DNA from 4 places in the Streptomyces sp. SID5469 genome. Region 1 is predicted to be linked to each of the others. Evidence: riboswitches for the same ligand, from Rfam matches in the RefSeq annotation. Region 1 holds a riboswitch; each other region holds the start of a gene.
What was found. A riboswitch is a leader RNA that binds a small molecule or an ion and turns the genes downstream of it on or off. The one in region 1 is predicted to bind thiamine pyrophosphate.
Positions count from the first base shown of each region.

Region 1 (4,507 bases):
TCGCGCTCTTTCCTCACCCCCAGGAGACCCCCTCATGCGCAGACTTCTCGCCTGTCTGGCGACCGCGGCCGTGGCCGTCGGCGGGCTCACGGTGAGCGCCTCCCCCGCCGCGGCGGCCGACTCGGGCACGTTCAGCGTGCTCACCTACAACGTCGCCGGTCTGCCGGAGTCCCTCTCCAGCGCCTCGACGCCGCGCGACACGAGCACCACGGAGATCGGCCGGCGCATCGCGCCGTACGACATCGTCAACGTCCAGGAGGACTTCAACTACCACGCGTACCTGTACTCCACGGACACCCACCCCTACCGCACGGCGACCAGCGGGGGCGCGGGCATCGGCAGCGGCCTCAACACCGTCTCGACCTATGCCTGGGACGGTGACGACTTCGAGCGCGCCGGCTGGAACTCCTGCCAGATCGATTCGGGCGACTGCCTCACCCCCAAGGGCTTCACCTTCATGCGCGAGCGCCTGGCCGAGGGCGTCTACGTCGACTTCTACAACCTGCACACCAACGCCGGCACCAACGACGGCGACGAGGCCTCCCGCGCCGACAACCTCGACCAGCTGACCTCCTTCATCGGCACGCACTCCAACGGCAACGCCGTCGTGGTGATGGGCGACACCAACACCCGCTACACCCGGTCGGCCGACACCATCGCCGAGTTCGCCGCCGCCAACGGGCTGACCGACGCCTGGGTGAAGCTGATACGCGGCGGCGCGGCGCCCGCCAAGGGCAGCGACGCGCTGGTCTGCGACCAGACCGGGGCCACCGTGCCCAACACCTGCGAGGTCGTCGACAAGATCCTTTACCGCGGCAGCAAGCTCGTCACGCTCGACGCCACGTCGTACGACAACGAGCACGCCGCGTTCCTCAACTCCGACGGCCTGATGCTCTCCGACCACGACCCGATCACCGCGGCGTTCTCCTGGTCGCGCGCCTCCGCGTTCCAGCTGAGCGACCAGTTCGGCGGGCCGCACGGCGACTACTTCAACGACATCGACAGCGTGCCGGCCGGCGCCCGCGCCACGACGGTCTCGCTGCGCAGCGGCTCCCGCGTGGACCGGATGGGTCTCACGCTCGGCAACGGCACGACGCTGGCCCACGGCGGCACCGGCGGCACCGCCTCGTCGCTGACCCTCGGCAGCGGCGAGTACGTCACCTCCGCCCATCTGTGCCAGGGCGTGAAGGACGGCCACACCCGGATCTTCTACGCGAAGTTCACCACCAACCTCGGGAACAGCCTGGCGGGCGGCACCACCACGTCCGACTGCGTGACCCGCACCGCTCCGTCCGGTCGGCAGATCGCCGGATTCCACGGCCGCGCCGGCGACGAGGTCGACAAGATCGGCTTCATCTACACCCAGCGCTGATCCCCAGGTCCGGCGGCGTCCGCGCCCGCCGCCGGACCGTCGTCACGCATCCTCCGTAGGGGCGTCGGCGGAGATCGGGTTAGGCTTTTCGTCGTACCGGACACGGGGTGCCCCATCCGAGGGCTGAGATCACACCCGTCGAACCTGAACCAGTTCGTACTGGCGGAGGGATGTCTTCCATGCCTTTGGCGCATGTTCCCGGCGGGCTGCCCGCCGACGGCCGGCGGACCGTCTTCGACGGGCGGATGCCCGCGGCGCCCGGCGATCTCCGGGTCGAGGGGCACGGCATCGAACCGGTCCCCGAGAACAATCGCTACGGCGGAGCCGGACGCCTGTTCACCGTGTGGTTCGCCCCCAATCTGACGATGACGGGCGTGTTCACCGGAACCATCGGCATCGCGCTCGGCCTGGACTTCGCGACCGCGCTCGCCGCCGTCGTGCTGGGTACGGTCGTGGGCGCGGTGCCCACCGCCTACCTGAGCACCTGGGGCAGCCGGACCGGCGCCGGACAGCTGCCGCTGGCCCGGCTCGCCTTCGGCCGCGCGGTGGCGGTGCCCGGCATGCTCCAGTGGCTGTCCTCGGTGGCCTGGGACGCGCTGATCGGACTGTTCGGCGGGGACGCGCTGGCACAGCTGTGCGGCTGGCCGTTCTGGCTCGGCGTCCTGGTCATGATGGCCGGCCAGGGGGCGCTCGGCGTCCTCGGCTACGAGGCCATCCACCGGCTCCAGATCGTCATGACGTTCGTGCTCGCCGCCGCGTTCGCGCTGATCGCCTGGCGCATGCTCGACGGTGTCCACGCCGCGTCGACCGGCGGCGCGCACGGCGCCGACCGGGCCGGCGCGTTCGTGCTGACCAGCACCATCGCCCTGAGTCTGGCCCTGTCCTGGGCCCCGTACGCCAGCGACTTCAGCCGCTATCTGCCGCGCTCCACGTCCCGCCCGCGGATGTTCTGGTGCACCCTGCTGGGTCTCGCGGTCTCCTTCGTGGCGGTCCAGGCCCTCGGACTGTGGGGCGCGTCCGTGCTGACCGACCAGACCGCCGCGGGCGTGGACCAGGTGCTGGGCGGCGGGGCCCTCGGGGCGTTCGGGCTGCTGGCCGTGGCGCTGGCGGCGCTGTGCAGCAACGCGATGAACGACTACAGCGGGTCCCTGGCCCTGCAGACCGCGGGCGTGCGCGTGCCGCGCCCGGTGGCCGCCGCCCTGGCCGCCGCGCTCGGCTTCCCGCTGGTGCTGTGGATGCACGCGGCAAACACCACCGCGCGCTTCCAGAACGTGCTGCTGTTCGTCGGCTACTGGATTCCCGGGTTCGTGGCGATCGTCGTCGTCGACTGGATCGCCCGGGCCCGCACCCGCGAGGGTGCCGAGATCGACCTGGCCGCGGAGGCCGGCCGGCCGCAGCCGTGGTGGCCGCCGCTGGTGGCGTTCGTGGCCGCCTTCGCCGCGGCCGTGCCGTTCATGGACACGAGCCTGTACGTGGGCCCGGTGGCGGACGCGCTGCACGGCGCCGACCTGTCGTACTACGTGGCGTTCGTCGTGGCCCTGGCCCTCTACGCCCCCGTGCGGCTGCGCCACCGCCGAGAGGAGAGCCTCGTATGACCGCCCTGCCCCGGGTCCTGACGATCGCCGGCTCCGACTCCGGCGGAGGCGCCGGAATCCAGGCCGACCTGAAGACGATGCTGGCGCTCGGCGCCCACGGCATGAGCGTGCTGACCGCGGTCACCGCGCAGAACTCCGTCGGGGTGCAGGGCGCCTGGGAACTGCCCGTGGAGGCGGTGCGCGCCCAGTACCGCAGTGTCGTCGACGACATCGGCGTGCAGGCGGTCAAGACCGGCATGCTCGGCTCGTCCGCCCTGGTCACGGCCGTTGCCGAGCTGCTGTCGGACGTGGCGGCTCCGGTCGTCGTGGACCCGGTGAGCGTGTCCAAGCACGGCGACCGGCTGCTGGCCGACGACGCGCTGGATGCCGTACGGACCCGGCTGCTGCCGCTCGCGACGGTGGCCACGCCGAATCTGGACGAGGTCGCGCAGCTCACCGGCATCGCGGTGAACGACGAGTCCGGCATGCGCCGCGCCGCCGCACACCTGCTCGCGTACGGCCCGCGCTGGGTGCTCGTGAAGGGCGGCCATCTGCCCGGCGAGGCCGTGGACCTGCTGACCGACGGCAGCGCGGAGCACTGGCTGCGCGCCCCCCGGCACGACAACCGTCACACCCACGGCACGGGCTGCACCCTCGCCTCGGCGGTGGCGGTGGGGCTGGCGCGGGGCCTTCCGGTTCCGGACGCGGTGCGGGAGGCCAAGGACTACGTCACGGCGGCGATCGCGGCGGGGTTCGCACTGGGGGCCGGCATCGGGCCGGTGGATCACGGGTGGCGGCTGCGCTCCCAGGCGTGAGGCGGGCGGGTGGAGCCCACCCTCACCGCCGTGCGCCTGCCGCGCCGCGTGAACATGCGCGGTCGCGGTACGGCGGTGGCCGAGCGGCCGGTCGCCGTACCGCCGCCGTACCGCATCTGTCACGGCCGGGTGCCCGCCTGCCGGCGACGCAGTGCGATCAGGCCGCCCGCGATGGCCAGGACGCCGGTGCCCGCGACCGCGGCGACGCCACCGGTGCCGGTGACGGCCAGGTCGCCGCTGCCGCCCTGCGACCGGCTGCCCTCGGACGCCGAGGCGGACGGGGACGTGGCCGGGCCGGCGGACGAGGCGGCTGACGGAGCGGCGTCCGTGCGCGTGGGCGTCGGGGCCTTGGTGGACTCAGCCGTGTCCCCCGCCTCCCGGGTGAAGGCCAGCGTGCCGAAGCCGAGCTGGTCGTATCCTCCGCTGTTGGGACCGTAGTCACCGCCGCCGCCCTCGGGAGCGGCCTTGGCGGCGATCCGGGTGAGGTACGGCGCGGACAGGCCCCGGCGCTTGGTGTAGTGGTTGGAGATCATGGCCCAGATCGGCCGCGTCATGGTCGGATCGACGTCCGCCGCCCTGGTGGCGGACTCCGTGCCCGACCAGACCCCCGGAGCGCCCTTCTTCCGGGTGTTGGCCGTGTAGGGCACGTCCCCGCCCATGCTCCACTTGGCCACGTACTGGGCGCCCTTGAGGAACCGGTTGTCGTCGTGGCCGTACAGGTCGATGCCCTGGTTCCAGGCCATCTC
Region 1 covers NZ_WWIN01000001.1:8,580,475-8,584,981, reverse strand. Annotated here, with positions in the region: gene GTY58_RS37400 (jacalin-like lectin) at 35-1,372, shown strand; TPP riboswitch at 1,466-1,560, shown strand; gene GTY58_RS37395 (cytosine permease) at 1,552-2,967, shown strand; gene thiD (bifunctional hydroxymethylpyrimidine kinase/phosphomethylpyrimidine kinase) at 2,964-3,761, shown strand; gene GTY58_RS37385 (alginate lyase family protein) at 3,881-4,507, opposite strand, start outside.

Region 2 (4,507 bases), 1.2 Mb from region 1:
TTGGGGGTCTTCGGCGCCGAGAACTCGAACGAGTACGTGGTCTTGCCGGACGCGAGCATGTCACGCACAGTGCGTGCGCGATCAGTCCTGGTGGATGCGGTTCCGAGGGCCATACCCGCAGGTTAGCCAGGGCCCGGCGGTCCCCCAACCGGATGACGGGCATTTGCCCGAATTGTCGACTTGTTGTCCACCCCTCGGACACCTGAGGGGTGGCTGCGCGGATGACCGCGCCGACGACTAGGCGTGACGGAGCCGCTTCGCGAACTCCTCCGCCGCCGCCTTCGGGTCGTCCGCCTCGGTGATCGCGCGCACGACGACGACACGGCGGGCGCCCGCTTCGAGAACCTCGTCGAGATTGCCGAGGTCGATGCCGCCGATGGCGAACCAGGGGCGGTCGGTGCCCAGGGCGGCCGTGTGGCGGACCAGGTCGAGGCCCGGGGCGTGCCGGCCGGGCTTGGTGGGGGTGGGCCAGCAGGGACCCGTACAGAAGTAGTCCACGCCCTCCTGGACGGCGGCGGCCTCGGCCTCGGCCTCGGCATGCGTGGAGCGGCCGATGAGGACGTCGGCGCCGAGGATCGCCCGGGCCGCCGGGACGGGGAGGTCGCCCTGCCCCAGGTGGAGCACGTCGGAGTCGACGGCGTGCGCGACGTCCGCCCGGTCGTTGACCGCGAGGAGCTTGCCGTGGCGGCGACAGGCGTCCGCGAAGACCTGGAGGTGCTCCAGCTCCTCGGCCGCCTCCATGCCCTTGTCGCGCAGCTGCACGATGTCGACGCCGCCGGCCAGGGCCGCGTCGAGGAACTCGGCGAGGTCACCCTGGCGCCTGCGGGCGTCCGTGCACAGATAGACGCGGGCGTCGGCGAGCCGGTCGCGGGCGGTGTCGGGCATGGTGGAGTTCCCCCGTTGTCGGTGGCTCACGGGCCGTCGGCCGGTGGCCTACGGACCGCCTGTCGGTGGCGTACGGACCGTCGGTCGGTGAACGTACGGACCGTCTCTCGGCGGTGTACGGACCGCGGCGGGGCATGGCCGGCCACGGTCCGTACACCGGACGGCTCTGTTCAGGTCAGACGGCGAGCGCCTGGGCGCGGCGCTTCACCTCCGTCCCACGATTCTCGCTCAGAGCCTGCGCGGGGGTACCGGGCAGGCTCTCGTCGGGCGTGAAGAGCCACTCGATCATCTCTTCGTCGGAGAAGCCGTCGTCCCGCAGGAGCGTCAGGGTGCCGGTCAGGCCCTTGACGACCTTGTCCCCGTCGATGAAAGCGGCGGGGACGTGCAGCGCGCGGTTCTCACCACGGCGTACGGCGATCACCTGGCCCTCCTTGACCAGCTGCCGGACACGCGTCACCTCGACGCCGAACTGTTCGGCGATGTCGGGGAGGGTGAGCCAGGCGGGGACGAGAGCATCAATCTTTGCGTCAATCTCGGTCACGCAACCAAGACTGCCATCCCGGACTGACAGTCGGTACCCGAGTCTCGCCCAGGTGGGGGTGAAATGGACATACTGCCCCCATCGAGGTGCTCCGCCCCCCTCGCCCGCGGCGGAACCGGGGAGTGCCCGAGAGTGCCCGGGGAGTGCTACACGACCGCCGCCTTCAGCGGGCGCGACGCGTCCGCCAGCAGCTCCGGGTTCATGGGGGCGCCCGACTCGATCAGCTTCCGGCCCTGGGCCAGGTCCCTCGGACGGCCCACCGCCAGAAGGGCGACCAGGCGCCCCTCACGCAGCCAGCACACCGTCCAGGCGGCCCCCTCCGGGTCCCCGCGCCACACCGTCGCGTCGGCGGTCGCGTGGTGGCCCACGTACTGGACGAACCGGCCGAACTGCTCCGACCAGAAGTACGGGACCGGGTCGTACGCCGCCGGGGCCTCCCCGATGATGTTCGCGGCCACCGTCCGCGGGCCCTGCAAGGCGTTGTCCCAGTGATGGACGAGCAGGCGCGCCTCGTAGCGTCCCGACGGGAAGGAGGCGCAGTCGCCGACCGCGTACACATCCGGCAGGGAGGTGCGCAGGTGGTTGTCGGCGAGGACCTCCTGGTGGGCGCCGAGCGCGATCCCGGAGCCGACGAGCCAGGCCGTGGCGGGACGGGCGCCGATGCCGACGACGACGGCGCCCGCGGGCACCCGCGAGCCGTTGTCGAGCACCACCGCGCCCGGCTCGATGCGCTCCACGCGCGCGTGGGTGAGAAGCCGCGCCCCGCTGTCGCCGTACCAGGCCGTCATCGGCGCGGCCACCTCGGCGGGCAGCGCCCCCGCGAGCGGCCGGTCCGCGGCCTCGACGACCGTGACCGCGCAGCCTGCCTCGCGCGCGGCCGTGGCGAACTCGGCGCCGATCCAGCCGGCCCCGACGACCACGATGTCGTGCTGCTGGGCGAGGACGGGACGCAGCCGCTCGGCGTCGTCCAGGGTGCGCAGCAGATGCACGCCCGGGACGCCCTCGGCGCCCGGCAGCTGGATCGGTTCCGCACCGGTGGCGGCGACCAGGACGTCGTACGGGACGGGGCCCGAGTCCGTGTCGAGTTCGTGGTCCTCCGGGCGCAGGCCGAGCGCCTCGCGGCCGAGCTGGAGCTCGATGCCGAGCGCCTCGAAGTCGACGTCGAAGGCGGAGCCCTCGGCCTTGCCGAGCAGCACGGCCTTGGACAGCGGCGGCCGGTCGTACGGCTGATGGGGTTCCGCGCCGATCAGCGTCACTCCGCCCGTGAAGCCCTGCTCCCGCAGGGCGACCGCGGTCTGCACCCCGGCCATGCCCGCGCCCACGACGACGACACGCCGCGCTGCCGTACGGCCTCGTTCCTGCGTCTGCTCGCTCACCTGATCACCATAGACAACTGACAGTTTGTCAGTCAGGGGGCGTGCTCAGTGACCTGCTCCACAACACTCGTCCCGTTGCCCGGCTGCGACTCCCACTCCCAGGTCTCCTGAAGACGCACACGGCCGTCCGCCAGCTCGATCACCGTGGAGACGCAGTGCCCGGACGATGTGGTCCCGTCGTGCTTCAGCTGCACGTACCGGAAGTCCAGGCGGTCCCCTTCACGCCTGCCCACGAGGTGGCCGCGTACGACATCGCCGCCCGCGTACTCGGCCCAGATCTCGCCGTCCTTCTCGTGGTACGTGAACCGGGTACGGGTACCCACCTGACCCGGCGCCTGGTCCGTGACCGGGGCGAGGACGAGTCCGTCGAGCGAACGGGCCATGGCAGGAGGCTCCCTTACTGAGGCAAACGGCACGGGCTAGGCTGGCCAACGTAAAGCACTCGCGGGAGCCCGGACGCACCGGGCTGAGAGGGAGGCTGGGACGGCCTCCGACCGTACGAACCTGATCCGGGTCATGCCGGCGAAGGGAGGGGCTGGACGCCCATGTCGCCTACACATACCTCCGACGTCCTCGTCGTGGGGGGCGGAATCATCGGTCTGGTGACCGCCTGGCGCGCCGCGCAGCGCGGGTTCGCCACGGCTGTGGTGGACCCCGACCCCGGTGGCGGGGCCGCCCAGGTGGCCGCCGGGATGCTCGCTGCGGTCACCGAGCTGCACTACGGCGAGCAGACCCTGCTGGGGCTCAACCTTGCCTCCGCGCGCCGCTATCCGGACTTCGCCGCCGAGCTCACCGAGGCGACCGGGCACGATCTCGGCTACCGCCGGTGCGGCACGCTCGCCGTCGCGCTCGACGCCGACGACCGTGCCCAGCTGCGCGAACTGCATGCCCTGCAACGCCGGTCGGGGCTCGAGTCGGAGTGGCTGAACGGCCGCGAGTGCCGCCGTCTCGAGCCGATGCTCGCGCCCGGCGTACGCGGGGGGCTCAGAGTCGACGGCGATCACCAGATCGATCCGCGCCGGCTCGCCAAGGCGCTGGTGGTGGCCTGCGAGCGCGCCGGGGTGGTCTTCCACCGGGTGTGGGCCGAGCGCCTGTTCCTGGTGCGGGGCCGGGCCGCCGGGGTCGTGACCAGGGACGGCGCCGAGCTGGCCGCGGGCCAGATCGTGCTCGCCGGGGGCAGCCTCAGCGGGCAGCTCGCGGGCGTCCCCGACGACGTACTGCCGCCCGTCCGCCCGGTGAAGGGACAGGTGCTGCGGCTGACCGTGCCGAAGCGGTACGCACCGTTCCTGAGCCGTACCGTGCGCGCCGTCGTCCGCGGCAGCCAGATCTATCTGGTGCCGCGCGAGAGTGGCGAGCTGGTCGTCGGCGCGACCAGTGAGGAGCTGGGCTGGGACACCACGGTGACCGCGGGCGGGGTGTACGAGCTGCTGCGCGACGCGCACGAGCTGGTGCCGGGGATCACCGAACTGCCGCTCACCGAGACCCGCGCGGGACTGCGCCCCGGCTCGCCGGACAACGCGCCGCTGCTCGGCCCCACCGAGCTGGACGGGCTGCTGCTGGCCACCGGCCACTTCCGCAACGGCGTCCTGCTCACCCCCGTCACCGGAGACGCCATGGCGCATGTCCTGACCACCGGCGAGCTTCCCGACGAGGCCCGCCCCTTCACCCCCAGGCGTTTCAGCACCGCCGTACTCACGGAGCAGTC
Region 2 covers NZ_WWIN01000001.1:7,331,685-7,336,191, reverse strand. Annotated here, with positions in the region: gene metF (methylenetetrahydrofolate reductase [NAD(P)H]) at 1-113, opposite strand, end outside; gene thiE (thiamine phosphate synthase) at 238-885, opposite strand; gene GTY58_RS31745 (Rv2175c family DNA-binding protein) at 1,061-1,426, opposite strand; gene GTY58_RS31740 (FAD-dependent oxidoreductase) at 1,573-2,802, opposite strand; gene GTY58_RS31735 (hypothetical protein) at 2,835-3,185, opposite strand; TPP riboswitch at 3,237-3,350, shown strand; gene thiO (glycine oxidase ThiO) at 3,348-4,507, shown strand, end outside.
Region 2: linked by a shared signal. The riboswitch ahead of thiO (glycine oxidase ThiO) and the one ahead of GTY58_RS37395 (cytosine permease) in region 1 are both predicted to bind thiamine pyrophosphate.

Region 3 (4,507 bases), 3.3 Mb from region 1:
CCACGCGCTTCGGGAGTGCCCCTTGGCCACCGCTGACACCGCACCCACCGGATCAATCGGCCCACCCACACAGCGGCGCGGTTCGCCGGCGGAGCCGCGCACCCATCGAGCGGAAGCGTCCGCTCTGCCATCGGCCGCTCTGCCCTCGGAGCCGCACCCCACCACGCTGATCGGATCCGTGCAGCGGGCGATGCGCCTGCTGGAAGCCGTCGCCGCCCGCGAGTACGGGGCACCCGCCAAACAGCTGGCCCGCGAAGCCGGGCTGGCGCTGCCGACCGCCTACCATCTGCTGCGCACGCTGGCCCACGAAGGCTATCTACGGCGTGAGAAGGGGCTGTTCTTCCTCGGGGAGGCGGCCGAGCGGCTGGGCAGCAGCGGAGCTCAGGAGAAACGTCGCAGCGCGGTGAACGACGTGCTTGCGCACTGGCACGATTCGATCGGTGTACCCGTGTACTTCGCGGTCTACCGCGACGGCGAGATCGAGGTCGTCTGCGTCGCCGATACTCCGGGCAATCCGGCGGTCGAGGAGTGGGCCGACTTCCGGGAGACCGGGCATGCGCACGCGATCGGCCAGTGTCTGCTGTCCCAGCTCGACGAGGGGGCCCGCCGGGACCACCTCGATCGCTACCCGGTGCAGTCGATCACCCCGTATACGGTGCGTGACGAACACACACTTCTGAGGCGGCTGGAACGCGTGGGACGGATGGAACCCGTGGTCGAGCGGCAGGAGTACGCGCTGGGTACGGTCTGCGCCGCGATTCCGATCACGGCCGGCACGACGGCCGCGGCCATGGCGCTCTCCCTCCCGCTTTCCCAGGCCGACCGGTTGCTGCCGGCAGCACGGCAGTTGCAGGGAGAGATCGGAAGGCTGCTGGGGACACTCTCCATCTCTATCAGCATCTGAAAACTCACTCCTTGTGATCTCACGTGTACTTTCAGCAAGATGCCTGCAGCGTCAGGGGCTGACTCCTGGCCAGTCGACGGCAAACGACGGGGTAGGCGATGCGCGAGTCGGTGCAGGCAGAGGTCATGATGAGCTTCCTCGTGTCGGAGGAGCTCTCTTTCCGCATTCCGGTGGAGCTGCGATACGAGACCTGTGATCCGTTTGCCGTGCAGCTGACCTTCCACCTGCCCGGCGACGCGCCCGTGACCTGGACGTTCGGCCGGGAGCTGCTGATCGACGGGGTGGGCCGGCCGTGCGGTGACGGTGATGTGCACATCGCGCCCGCTGATCGCGAGGCGTTCGGCGAGGTGCTGATCCGGCTTCAGGTGGGCGGCGATCACGCACTGTTCCGGTCCGGGGCGGTACCGCTGGTGACGTTCCTCGACCGCACCGACAAGCTGGTGCCTCTGGGCCAGGAGTGTTCCCTTGCTGACTTCGATGCCCATCTCGACGAGGCGCTGGACCGCATCCTCGCGGAGGAGCAGAGCGCGGGTTGACGCACCTGACGTCAACAGAGGCGTAACGGTTCAGCACTCACATGGCTTAACGCCGACGGCCGTGTGTCGGCGGTATTGAGCCAGTTCGCCTCGCCGGGCGCTCCGCCGGGCCGGAGTCACCTTCTTCCTGGGCCGAGCCGCGGATGCGCCCCGCCCTGGAGTGGACGTCAGCGCTTGCGGCGGCGCCCCCTCCCGGAGCGCAGCGGTGCGGCCGCAGCCGGTGCGGGCGTTCCCGGGCGGTCCGCCGAGACCACCAGGGCGGCCAGGGCCGTGGTGACGGGAACAGAGGCGACCAGGCCGATCGAGCCGACGAGTGTGCGGACGATCTCCTCGGCGACCAGTTCGCTGTTGGCGACCGTGCCGACGCTGCTCTGCGCGATCGAGAAGAGGAGCAGCAGGGGCAGGGCGGCACCCGCATACGCCAGGACCAACGTGTTGACGACCGACGCGATGTGGTCGCGGCCGATGCGGATGCCCGCGCGATACAGACCGCGCCAGCCCATCGTCGGATTGGCCTCGTGCAGCTCCCATACCGCCGACGTCTGAGTGACCGTCACGTCGTCGAGAACACCGAGGGAACCGATGATCACGCCCGCCAGCAGCAGACCACTCATGTCGATGTGCGGGTACAGGCCGTGGATCAGGCCAGTGTTGTCGTCCGTGTTGCCGGTCAGCGCGGCCCAGCCGATGAACTGTGAGCCGAGCAGGCCGATCAGCACCAACGAGAGCAGCGTGCCCAGTACGGCCACCGATGTCCGGGCTGAAAGACCGTGACACATGTAGAGCGCGATCAACATGATGGCGCTCGCCCCGACCACCGCCACGATCAGTGGATTCGAGCCCTCCAGGATCGCGGGCAGGATGAACAAGGTCAGCACCATGAAGCTGATGGCCAGCGCGACCAGCGCCATGACGCCGCGCATCCGGCCCACGACGACGACGGCGAGTGCGAAGATGCCGGCGAGCAAAGCCATGGGGAACTTGCGCTCCACATCGGTGACCGAATACTGCAAGTTCTTGGGTGCGGAGGGTTCGTAGGCGACCACGACCTTCTCGCCCTGGTGCAACTGCCGTGTCTGGTCCGGCTGGACGATCTCGGTGAACGTACGGCCCTTGTCCTTGCCGGTGTCGACGCGGATGGTTGCCTTCTTGCAGGTGCCACTGGCCTGCTGCTGGGCAGAGGAGCCTTCGGCGGTGGAGGTGTCGCCGGTCGGGGTGTCACCCGAGGCGTTCACGGACTTGCAGTCGACCTCGTCGACCTTGGTGACCGTGGCCTGCTGGGTCTGCCGGTCGAAGCCCACACCGCTGCGCTCATGTCCCGGGACACCGCCCGGCCACAGCACCGCGAGACCCACTACGACCGCCACGGCGAACGGGATCAGGATCGCGGCGATGACCTTGCGCAGATGTTGGGAAACGGGGGCGGCCGGGCCATGACTGTGACTGTGCGAGTGGCCGGGACCGTTCCCGCCTCCGGAGCCCTGGCCATGGTCATGGCCGTCTCCAGGGCTGTGGCCCCCCGGACCGTCGCTTTGTCCACGGCCGCCGCCGGGGCCTTGGCCGCGCGGAGGCTCGGACGGCGGGAATGGGGGCTGTTGCGTCGTGGTCACCGACCGATCATCGCAAGAACGGGAGGGGCCCACTGTTCAGCTCGCCCAATCAGACGCTAGCGTGAGAGGACCTTTGCACACGCGGGAGCTCGGAGCACCGGGCTGAGAGGGCGCTGACCTCCGCATCCGCGATGTTTCACGTGGAACATCGTCGGGCGGACATTGCTGCGTCGACCGCTGAACCTGTTACCGGGTAATGCCGGCGTAGGGAGTAGGTCTCATGACCAACAAGGACGCACGCACGCCTGCCTCCAGCCAGACGGGCGAGGCGCTCGCCTCGCCCCAGGGCGACCAGGAGGCCGGGAAATCCATCGGCTGGCACAAGGCGTACGTCGCGGGTTCGCGCCCCGATCTGCGGGTGCCGGTCCGTCAGGTGCACCTCACCAACGGGGAGTCGGTGACGCTCTACGACACCTCCGGCCCGTACACCGACCCGTCCGTCGACACCGATGTCCGCAGGGGACTCGCGCCGCTGCGGGAGAACTGGATCATCGCCCGCGGCGACACCGAGGAGTACGCGGGCCGACCCGTTCGCCCCGAGGACGACGGGATCAAGCACACCTCGCCGCGCGGCGGGCTGCGCAACCTGGACGCGGTGTTCCCGGGGCGGCCACGTCAGCCGCGCCGGGGCCGTGACGGACAGGCCGTGACGCAGCTCGCGTACGCGCGCCGCGGCGAGATCACGCCCGAGATGGAGTTCGTGGCCGTCCGGGAGAACGTCTCGGCGGAGGTCGTGCGCGAGGAGATCGCGGCCGGACGGGCCGTAATGCCCGTGAACGTCAACCACCCGGAGATCGAGCCGATGATCATCGGCAAGCGGTTCCTGGTGAAGGTCAACGCCAACATCGGCAACTCCGCGGTCACTTCCTCCATCGAGGAGGAGGTCGAGAAGATGACCTGGGCGACCCGCTGGGGCGCCGACACCGTCATGGACCTGTCCACCGGCCGCAACATCCACACCACGCGCGAATGGGTCCTGCGCAACTCCCCCGTGCCGATCGGCACGGTCCCGCTCTACCAGGCGCTCGAGAAGGTCGACGGCAGGGCCGAGGAACTGACCTGGGAGATCTACAAGGACACGGTCATCGAACAGGCCGAGCAGGGCGTGGACTACATGACGGTCCATGCGGGCGTGCGCCTCCCCTATGTGCCGCTCACCGCGAACCGCAAGACCGGGATCGTCTCGCGCGGCGGCTCGATCATGGCGGCGTGGTGCCTGGCGCACCACAAGGAGAGCTTCCTGTACGAGAACTTCGAGGAGCTCTGCGAGATCCTCGCGGCATACGACGTCACGTACTCCCTCGGCGACGGTCTGCGTCCCGGCTCGATCGCGGACGCCAACGACGAGGCGCAGTTCGCGGAACTCCGAACTCTGGGGGAACTCAACCGGATCGCGAAGCGTTTCAACGTACAGACCATGATCGAGGGCCCGGGCCACGTCCCGATGCACAAGATCA
Region 3 covers NZ_WWIN01000001.1:5,232,450-5,236,956, reverse strand. Annotated here, with positions in the region: gene GTY58_RS22355 (IclR family transcriptional regulator C-terminal domain-containing protein) at 125-904, shown strand; gene GTY58_RS22350 (SsgA family sporulation/cell division regulator) at 1,003-1,440, shown strand; gene GTY58_RS22345 (YibE/F family protein) at 1,608-3,050, opposite strand; TPP riboswitch at 3,122-3,278, shown strand; gene thiC (phosphomethylpyrimidine synthase ThiC) at 3,271-4,507, shown strand, end outside.
Region 3: linked by a shared signal. The riboswitch ahead of thiC (phosphomethylpyrimidine synthase ThiC) and the one ahead of GTY58_RS37395 (cytosine permease) in region 1 are both predicted to bind thiamine pyrophosphate.

Region 4 (4,507 bases), 5.9 Mb from region 1:
CGCGCCCTGCTCTTCAGCCGGGCCCGCAGGCGCGCGGCACCCGGCCGGCGGCGCACCCTGGCCGTGGCCATGCCGCAGACCGCCGGACAGGCCCCGCTGGCCCGTACGGTCACGGAGGCCACCGAGGCGGTGGCGGCGGGCGGAGGCGTTCCGCTGATCGGACCGGCCGCCACCCGGGACTCGGTGCGTGCGGCCATGGTGGACGCGGCCGTGGTGCACTTCGCGTGCCACGCGGACAGTGACCCCGAGGACCTGTCGGCCGGCCGGCTGCTGCTGGCCGACGGCGACCTGCTGATCCGCGACATCGCCGAGCTCCACCTGGAGACGGCCGAGTTGGCCTACCTCTCGGCCTGCGGCACGGCCCGCGGCGGCGCCACCGCGGCGCTCGCCGACGAGGTGATCCACCTGGGCTCCGCGTTCCAGCTCGCCGGCTACGCCCAGTCGGTGGCCACGCTCTGGGAGGTGGGCGACTCCTTCGCGGCCAGGGCCGCGGCCGAGTTCCACCGCACCCTGGCCCCCTCCCTCCCGGGCCCCGGCCCCCTGCCCGCGGCCCTGGCCCTGCACCACACGGTGCGCTCGCTGAGACAAGACGACCGGGAGCGGCCTTGGACGTGGTCGGCGTTGGTGCACGCGGGGGCCTGAGCGGCGCGTGTGCGGCGGGCGGAAGACGGGCCGGAGACGGGCACCGGGCGGGCGCCAGACGAGCGGACGAGCGGACGAGCGGACGAGCGCCAGACGGGTAAAAAATCCCGATTTAGGAGGGTTCATTTCCTGTTGACCGCACTAGAATGAGAAACAGCCTGCGGGACGAGCGAGGGAGTTCGACCGGAGTAGCCGACTTTGGCGTGAAGCTGGGAGTACGTGGTTTCCGCCCGGGCCGACGTCGACGGTCGGGCTGAGAGGCTGGAAGGTCGCAGGACCTGACAGCGACCTCTGGAACCTGATCCGGACCATACCGGCGCAGGGAGCCCGTCTCGCAGGTTATTCGTGTGCGAAGCGACGCACCCACGGACCCCGCGGTATTGTCCTGACATGGATGCCGTACGTGCGGTCCTGATCGACATCGACGGTGTGCTCACCGTCTCGTGGAAGCCACTGCCCGGCGCGATCGAGGCGCTGCACCGGATCCGCGACGCCAGCCTCGGCGTGGTCCTGCTCACCAATACGACGTCCCGTACGCGCGCGTCGATCGCTGCGACACTGGGCGCCTCGGGCTTCCCGGTGAGCGCCGAGGACATCCTCACCGCACCCACCGCCACCGCGGCCCATCTCACCGACCACTGTCCCGGCGCCCGCTGCTCCCTGCTGAACAGCGGTGACATCCGGGAGGACCTCGTCGGCGTGACCCTGCTCGACGACACCGACACCGTCCCGGACGTCGTCATCGTGGGCGGTGCCGGCCCAGAGTTCGACTACGCGGCGCTCAACCGGGTCTTCGGCCACCTCCAGCGGGGCGCCCGGCTGGTGGCGATGCACCGCAACCTGTACTGGCGCACCGACCGCGGACTGGATCTCGACAGCGGTGCGTTCCTGCTCGGGCTGGAGCACGCCGCCGGCACTCGGGCCGAGATCACCGGCAAGCCGGCGCCCGCGTTCTTCGAGGCGGCGCTGACACGCCTCGGGGCCGGCCCCGGCCAGGCGGTCATGGTCGGCGACGACATCGAGTCCGACGTGCTCGCGGCACAGCGCACGGGTATCACCGGTGTCCTCGTCAAGACCGGAAAATACCTGCCCGAAACGCACCACGCGGCGAGCGCACGGCCCGACCACGTCCTGGACTCCGTCGCGGATCTCCCCGCCCTGCTGGACTCCGTCGTGCGCCGCTAGGGCCTGCCCGAGGGGTCACCCCCGGGCGTGCCCGCCTGCCTCAGCCCTCGTCCGGCGCCAGCCGCAACGAGATGGAGTTGATGCAGTACCGCTGATCGGTCGGGGTCGCATACCCCTCCCCCTCGAACACATGTCCGAGATGCGACCCGCAGCGAGCGCACCGCACCTCCGTCCGCACCATCCCGTGCGAACGGTCGTCGATCAGCTCCACGGCGTCCGTGTTCTTCGGGTCGTAGAAGGACGGCCAGCCGCAGTGCGACTCGAACTTCTCGTTCGACGTGAAGAGCTCCGCGCCGCAGGCACGGCAGGAGTAGACGCCCTTCGTCCTGGTGTCCGTGTACTCACCCGTGAACGCCGGCTCCGTGCCGGCCTTGCGCAGGACCGCGTATTCGGCCGGGGTCAGCTCCGCGCGCCATGCCTCGTCCGGCTTTTCGATGTCGTACGACACGAGCCTCAGCCCCTCACTGCTTCGACAGACGGTCCAGGATCCGCGGGCCGAGCTCCGTCACGTCGCCCGCGCCCATGGTGAGAACCAGATCGCCCGGCCTCGCCATTCCCGCGATCACCGACGGGACCTCCGCCTTGTCGTGCACCGGCGTCACGTCCGCGCCCGCCGCCCGCGCCGCCTCGATGATCAGCTCGCTCGTGATGCCCGGGATCGGGTCCTCGCGGGCCGGGTAGATGTCCAGGACCACGGACGCGTCCGCGAGCGCCAGGGCCTGCCCCATCTCCTTGCCCAGCTCCTGCGTGCGCGAGAACAGGTGCGGCTGGAAGACGACCAGGATCCGTGCGTCACCCGCCGCCGCCCGCATCGCCTCCAGGTCCGCGGTCATCTCCGTCGGGTGGTGCGCGTACGAGTCGATGACCTGGACGCCCGCCTCCTCACCCTTGAGCTGGAGGCGCCGCTTCACCCCCGTGTAGGCGGCCAGGGCCGAAGCGAGGTCCGCGGCCGGGATGCCCAGCGCCACCCCCGCCGCGAGCGCCGCCACCGCGTTGTGCGCGTAGTGCCGGCCGGGGACCGACACCGTGAAGGTCAGCTCCGTGCCGTCGAGCAGGACCTCCACCTCGCTCTTCAGGCCCTGCGCGGTCACGGACAGGACGCACACGTCGGCGTCCGCCGACTCGCCGTACGTCACCACCCGTACGCCGCTCGCCGTGACGCGCCGCGTCAGCTCCCGCGCGCCCTCGTGGTCCGCCGCGATCACCAGCGTGCCGCCCTCGGTGATGCGGTCCACGAAGGTCTCGAAGGACGCGTAGATCTCGTCCATGGACGCGTAGTTGGCGTGGTGGTCCAGCTCCACGTTCAGCACGATCGCCACGTCGGGCGCGTACTTGTGGAAGCTGCGGTCCGATTCGTCCGCCTCGGCGACGAAGATGTCGCCCTCGCCGTGCAGCGCGTTCGAGCCGGGGGCGTCCAGGTCGCCGCCGATCGCGTACGACGGGGCGAGGCCCAGCGTGGACAGCGACACCGCCAGCATCGACGTCGTGGTCGTCTTGCCGTGCGTGCCCGCCACCGCGATCGGGCGCAGGCCGTCCATCAGCCGGGCCAGGGCGTCCGAACGGTGGACGACCGGGATGCCCAGCTCCGCCGCGCGGGCCAGCTCCGGGTTGTCCGCGCGGATCGCGGAGGAGACGACGACGCACGTGGCGTCGTCGGCGAGGTGCTCGGCCGCGTGCCCGATGTGCACCGTCGCGCCCAGTGCCCGCAGGGCCTCGGCGGTCTCGGACTCCTTCGCGTCGCTGCCGGCCACCTTGGCCCCGCGCTGCGCGAGGATCTTCGCGATGCCCGACATCCCGGCGCCGCCGATCCCGATGAAGTGCGGTCGGTCCATGGCGGTAGGAAGACCGGGTGCCATGCGTGTTTCTCCCCAAGAGGTGCGACGAGCGGTACGTGGTGCGACTAGCGGTACGACGATGCGCGCACTCCGGAGAGCGAGCGCGCCCCAAGCCTATGCCTTGCCGTACGGGCCCCGTGCAGGCGACGCCCCACGGGGCCGGCGGGCCTACGCCCTGCCGTGGGGGACCCGCGGGCCTACGCCTTGCTGTGCGAGAAGAGCTTCAGCACCGGCACCCCCACCTTGTGGCGCGCTCTCGACGCCCAGTCGCGGTGGAAGAACTCCTCCACGTAGTGGGGGTCCGTCAGCACGATCACCTCGTCCGCGTCCACCTCGTCCACCAGCGCCTTCAGCGCGTCCAGCGGATGGTCCTCGATGAGGCGGCCCACCGCCTCGCTGCCGGATGCGTGCAGGGCGGCGAGGGACACCTCCAGAGCCTGCCCCCCGAGGGCCGCCGCGTCCTTGCCCTCCGGGGTCTCCCGCTCGTGCGCCGCCTCGTCCAGCTCACCCAGCGCGACGTCGTCGATGGCCCGCAGCAGCCGGTCCGCCTGATCACCGCGGGGTTGCAGCAGTACGTGGAAGGAGACCGCCTCGTCGCCGTGCAGGGTGGTGACGAACTCCACGTCGGCGGACGTCAGAGCCTTCTCGATCATCAATACGCTCGTGAACACGACTGGCGCCCCTTCTGCTGTGAAGGCCCGCGCGGGGCCTTCTCTCCTCCGCTGGGCCGCGAGGCCCTGCGGAAACCATCCTGCCCCGTAACCGCACGGAGTCTGCGAGATTTAGTGTGCCCAGCGGCAGCGGAACGGAACGGGTGATTCCGCTACGTGTCGGCCAGGGCCGGC
Region 4 covers NZ_WWIN01000001.1:2,682,183-2,686,689, forward strand. Annotated here, with positions in the region: gene GTY58_RS11560 (CHAT domain-containing protein) at 1-642, shown strand, start outside; TPP riboswitch at 804-984, shown strand; gene GTY58_RS11565 (HAD-IIA family hydrolase) at 1,033-1,827, shown strand; gene msrB (peptide-methionine (R)-S-oxide reductase MsrB) at 1,868-2,275, opposite strand; gene murC (UDP-N-acetylmuramate--L-alanine ligase) at 2,289-3,683, opposite strand; gene GTY58_RS11580 (hypothetical protein) at 3,860-4,333, opposite strand.
Region 4: linked by a shared signal. The riboswitch ahead of GTY58_RS11565 (HAD-IIA family hydrolase) and the one ahead of GTY58_RS37395 (cytosine permease) in region 1 are both predicted to bind thiamine pyrophosphate.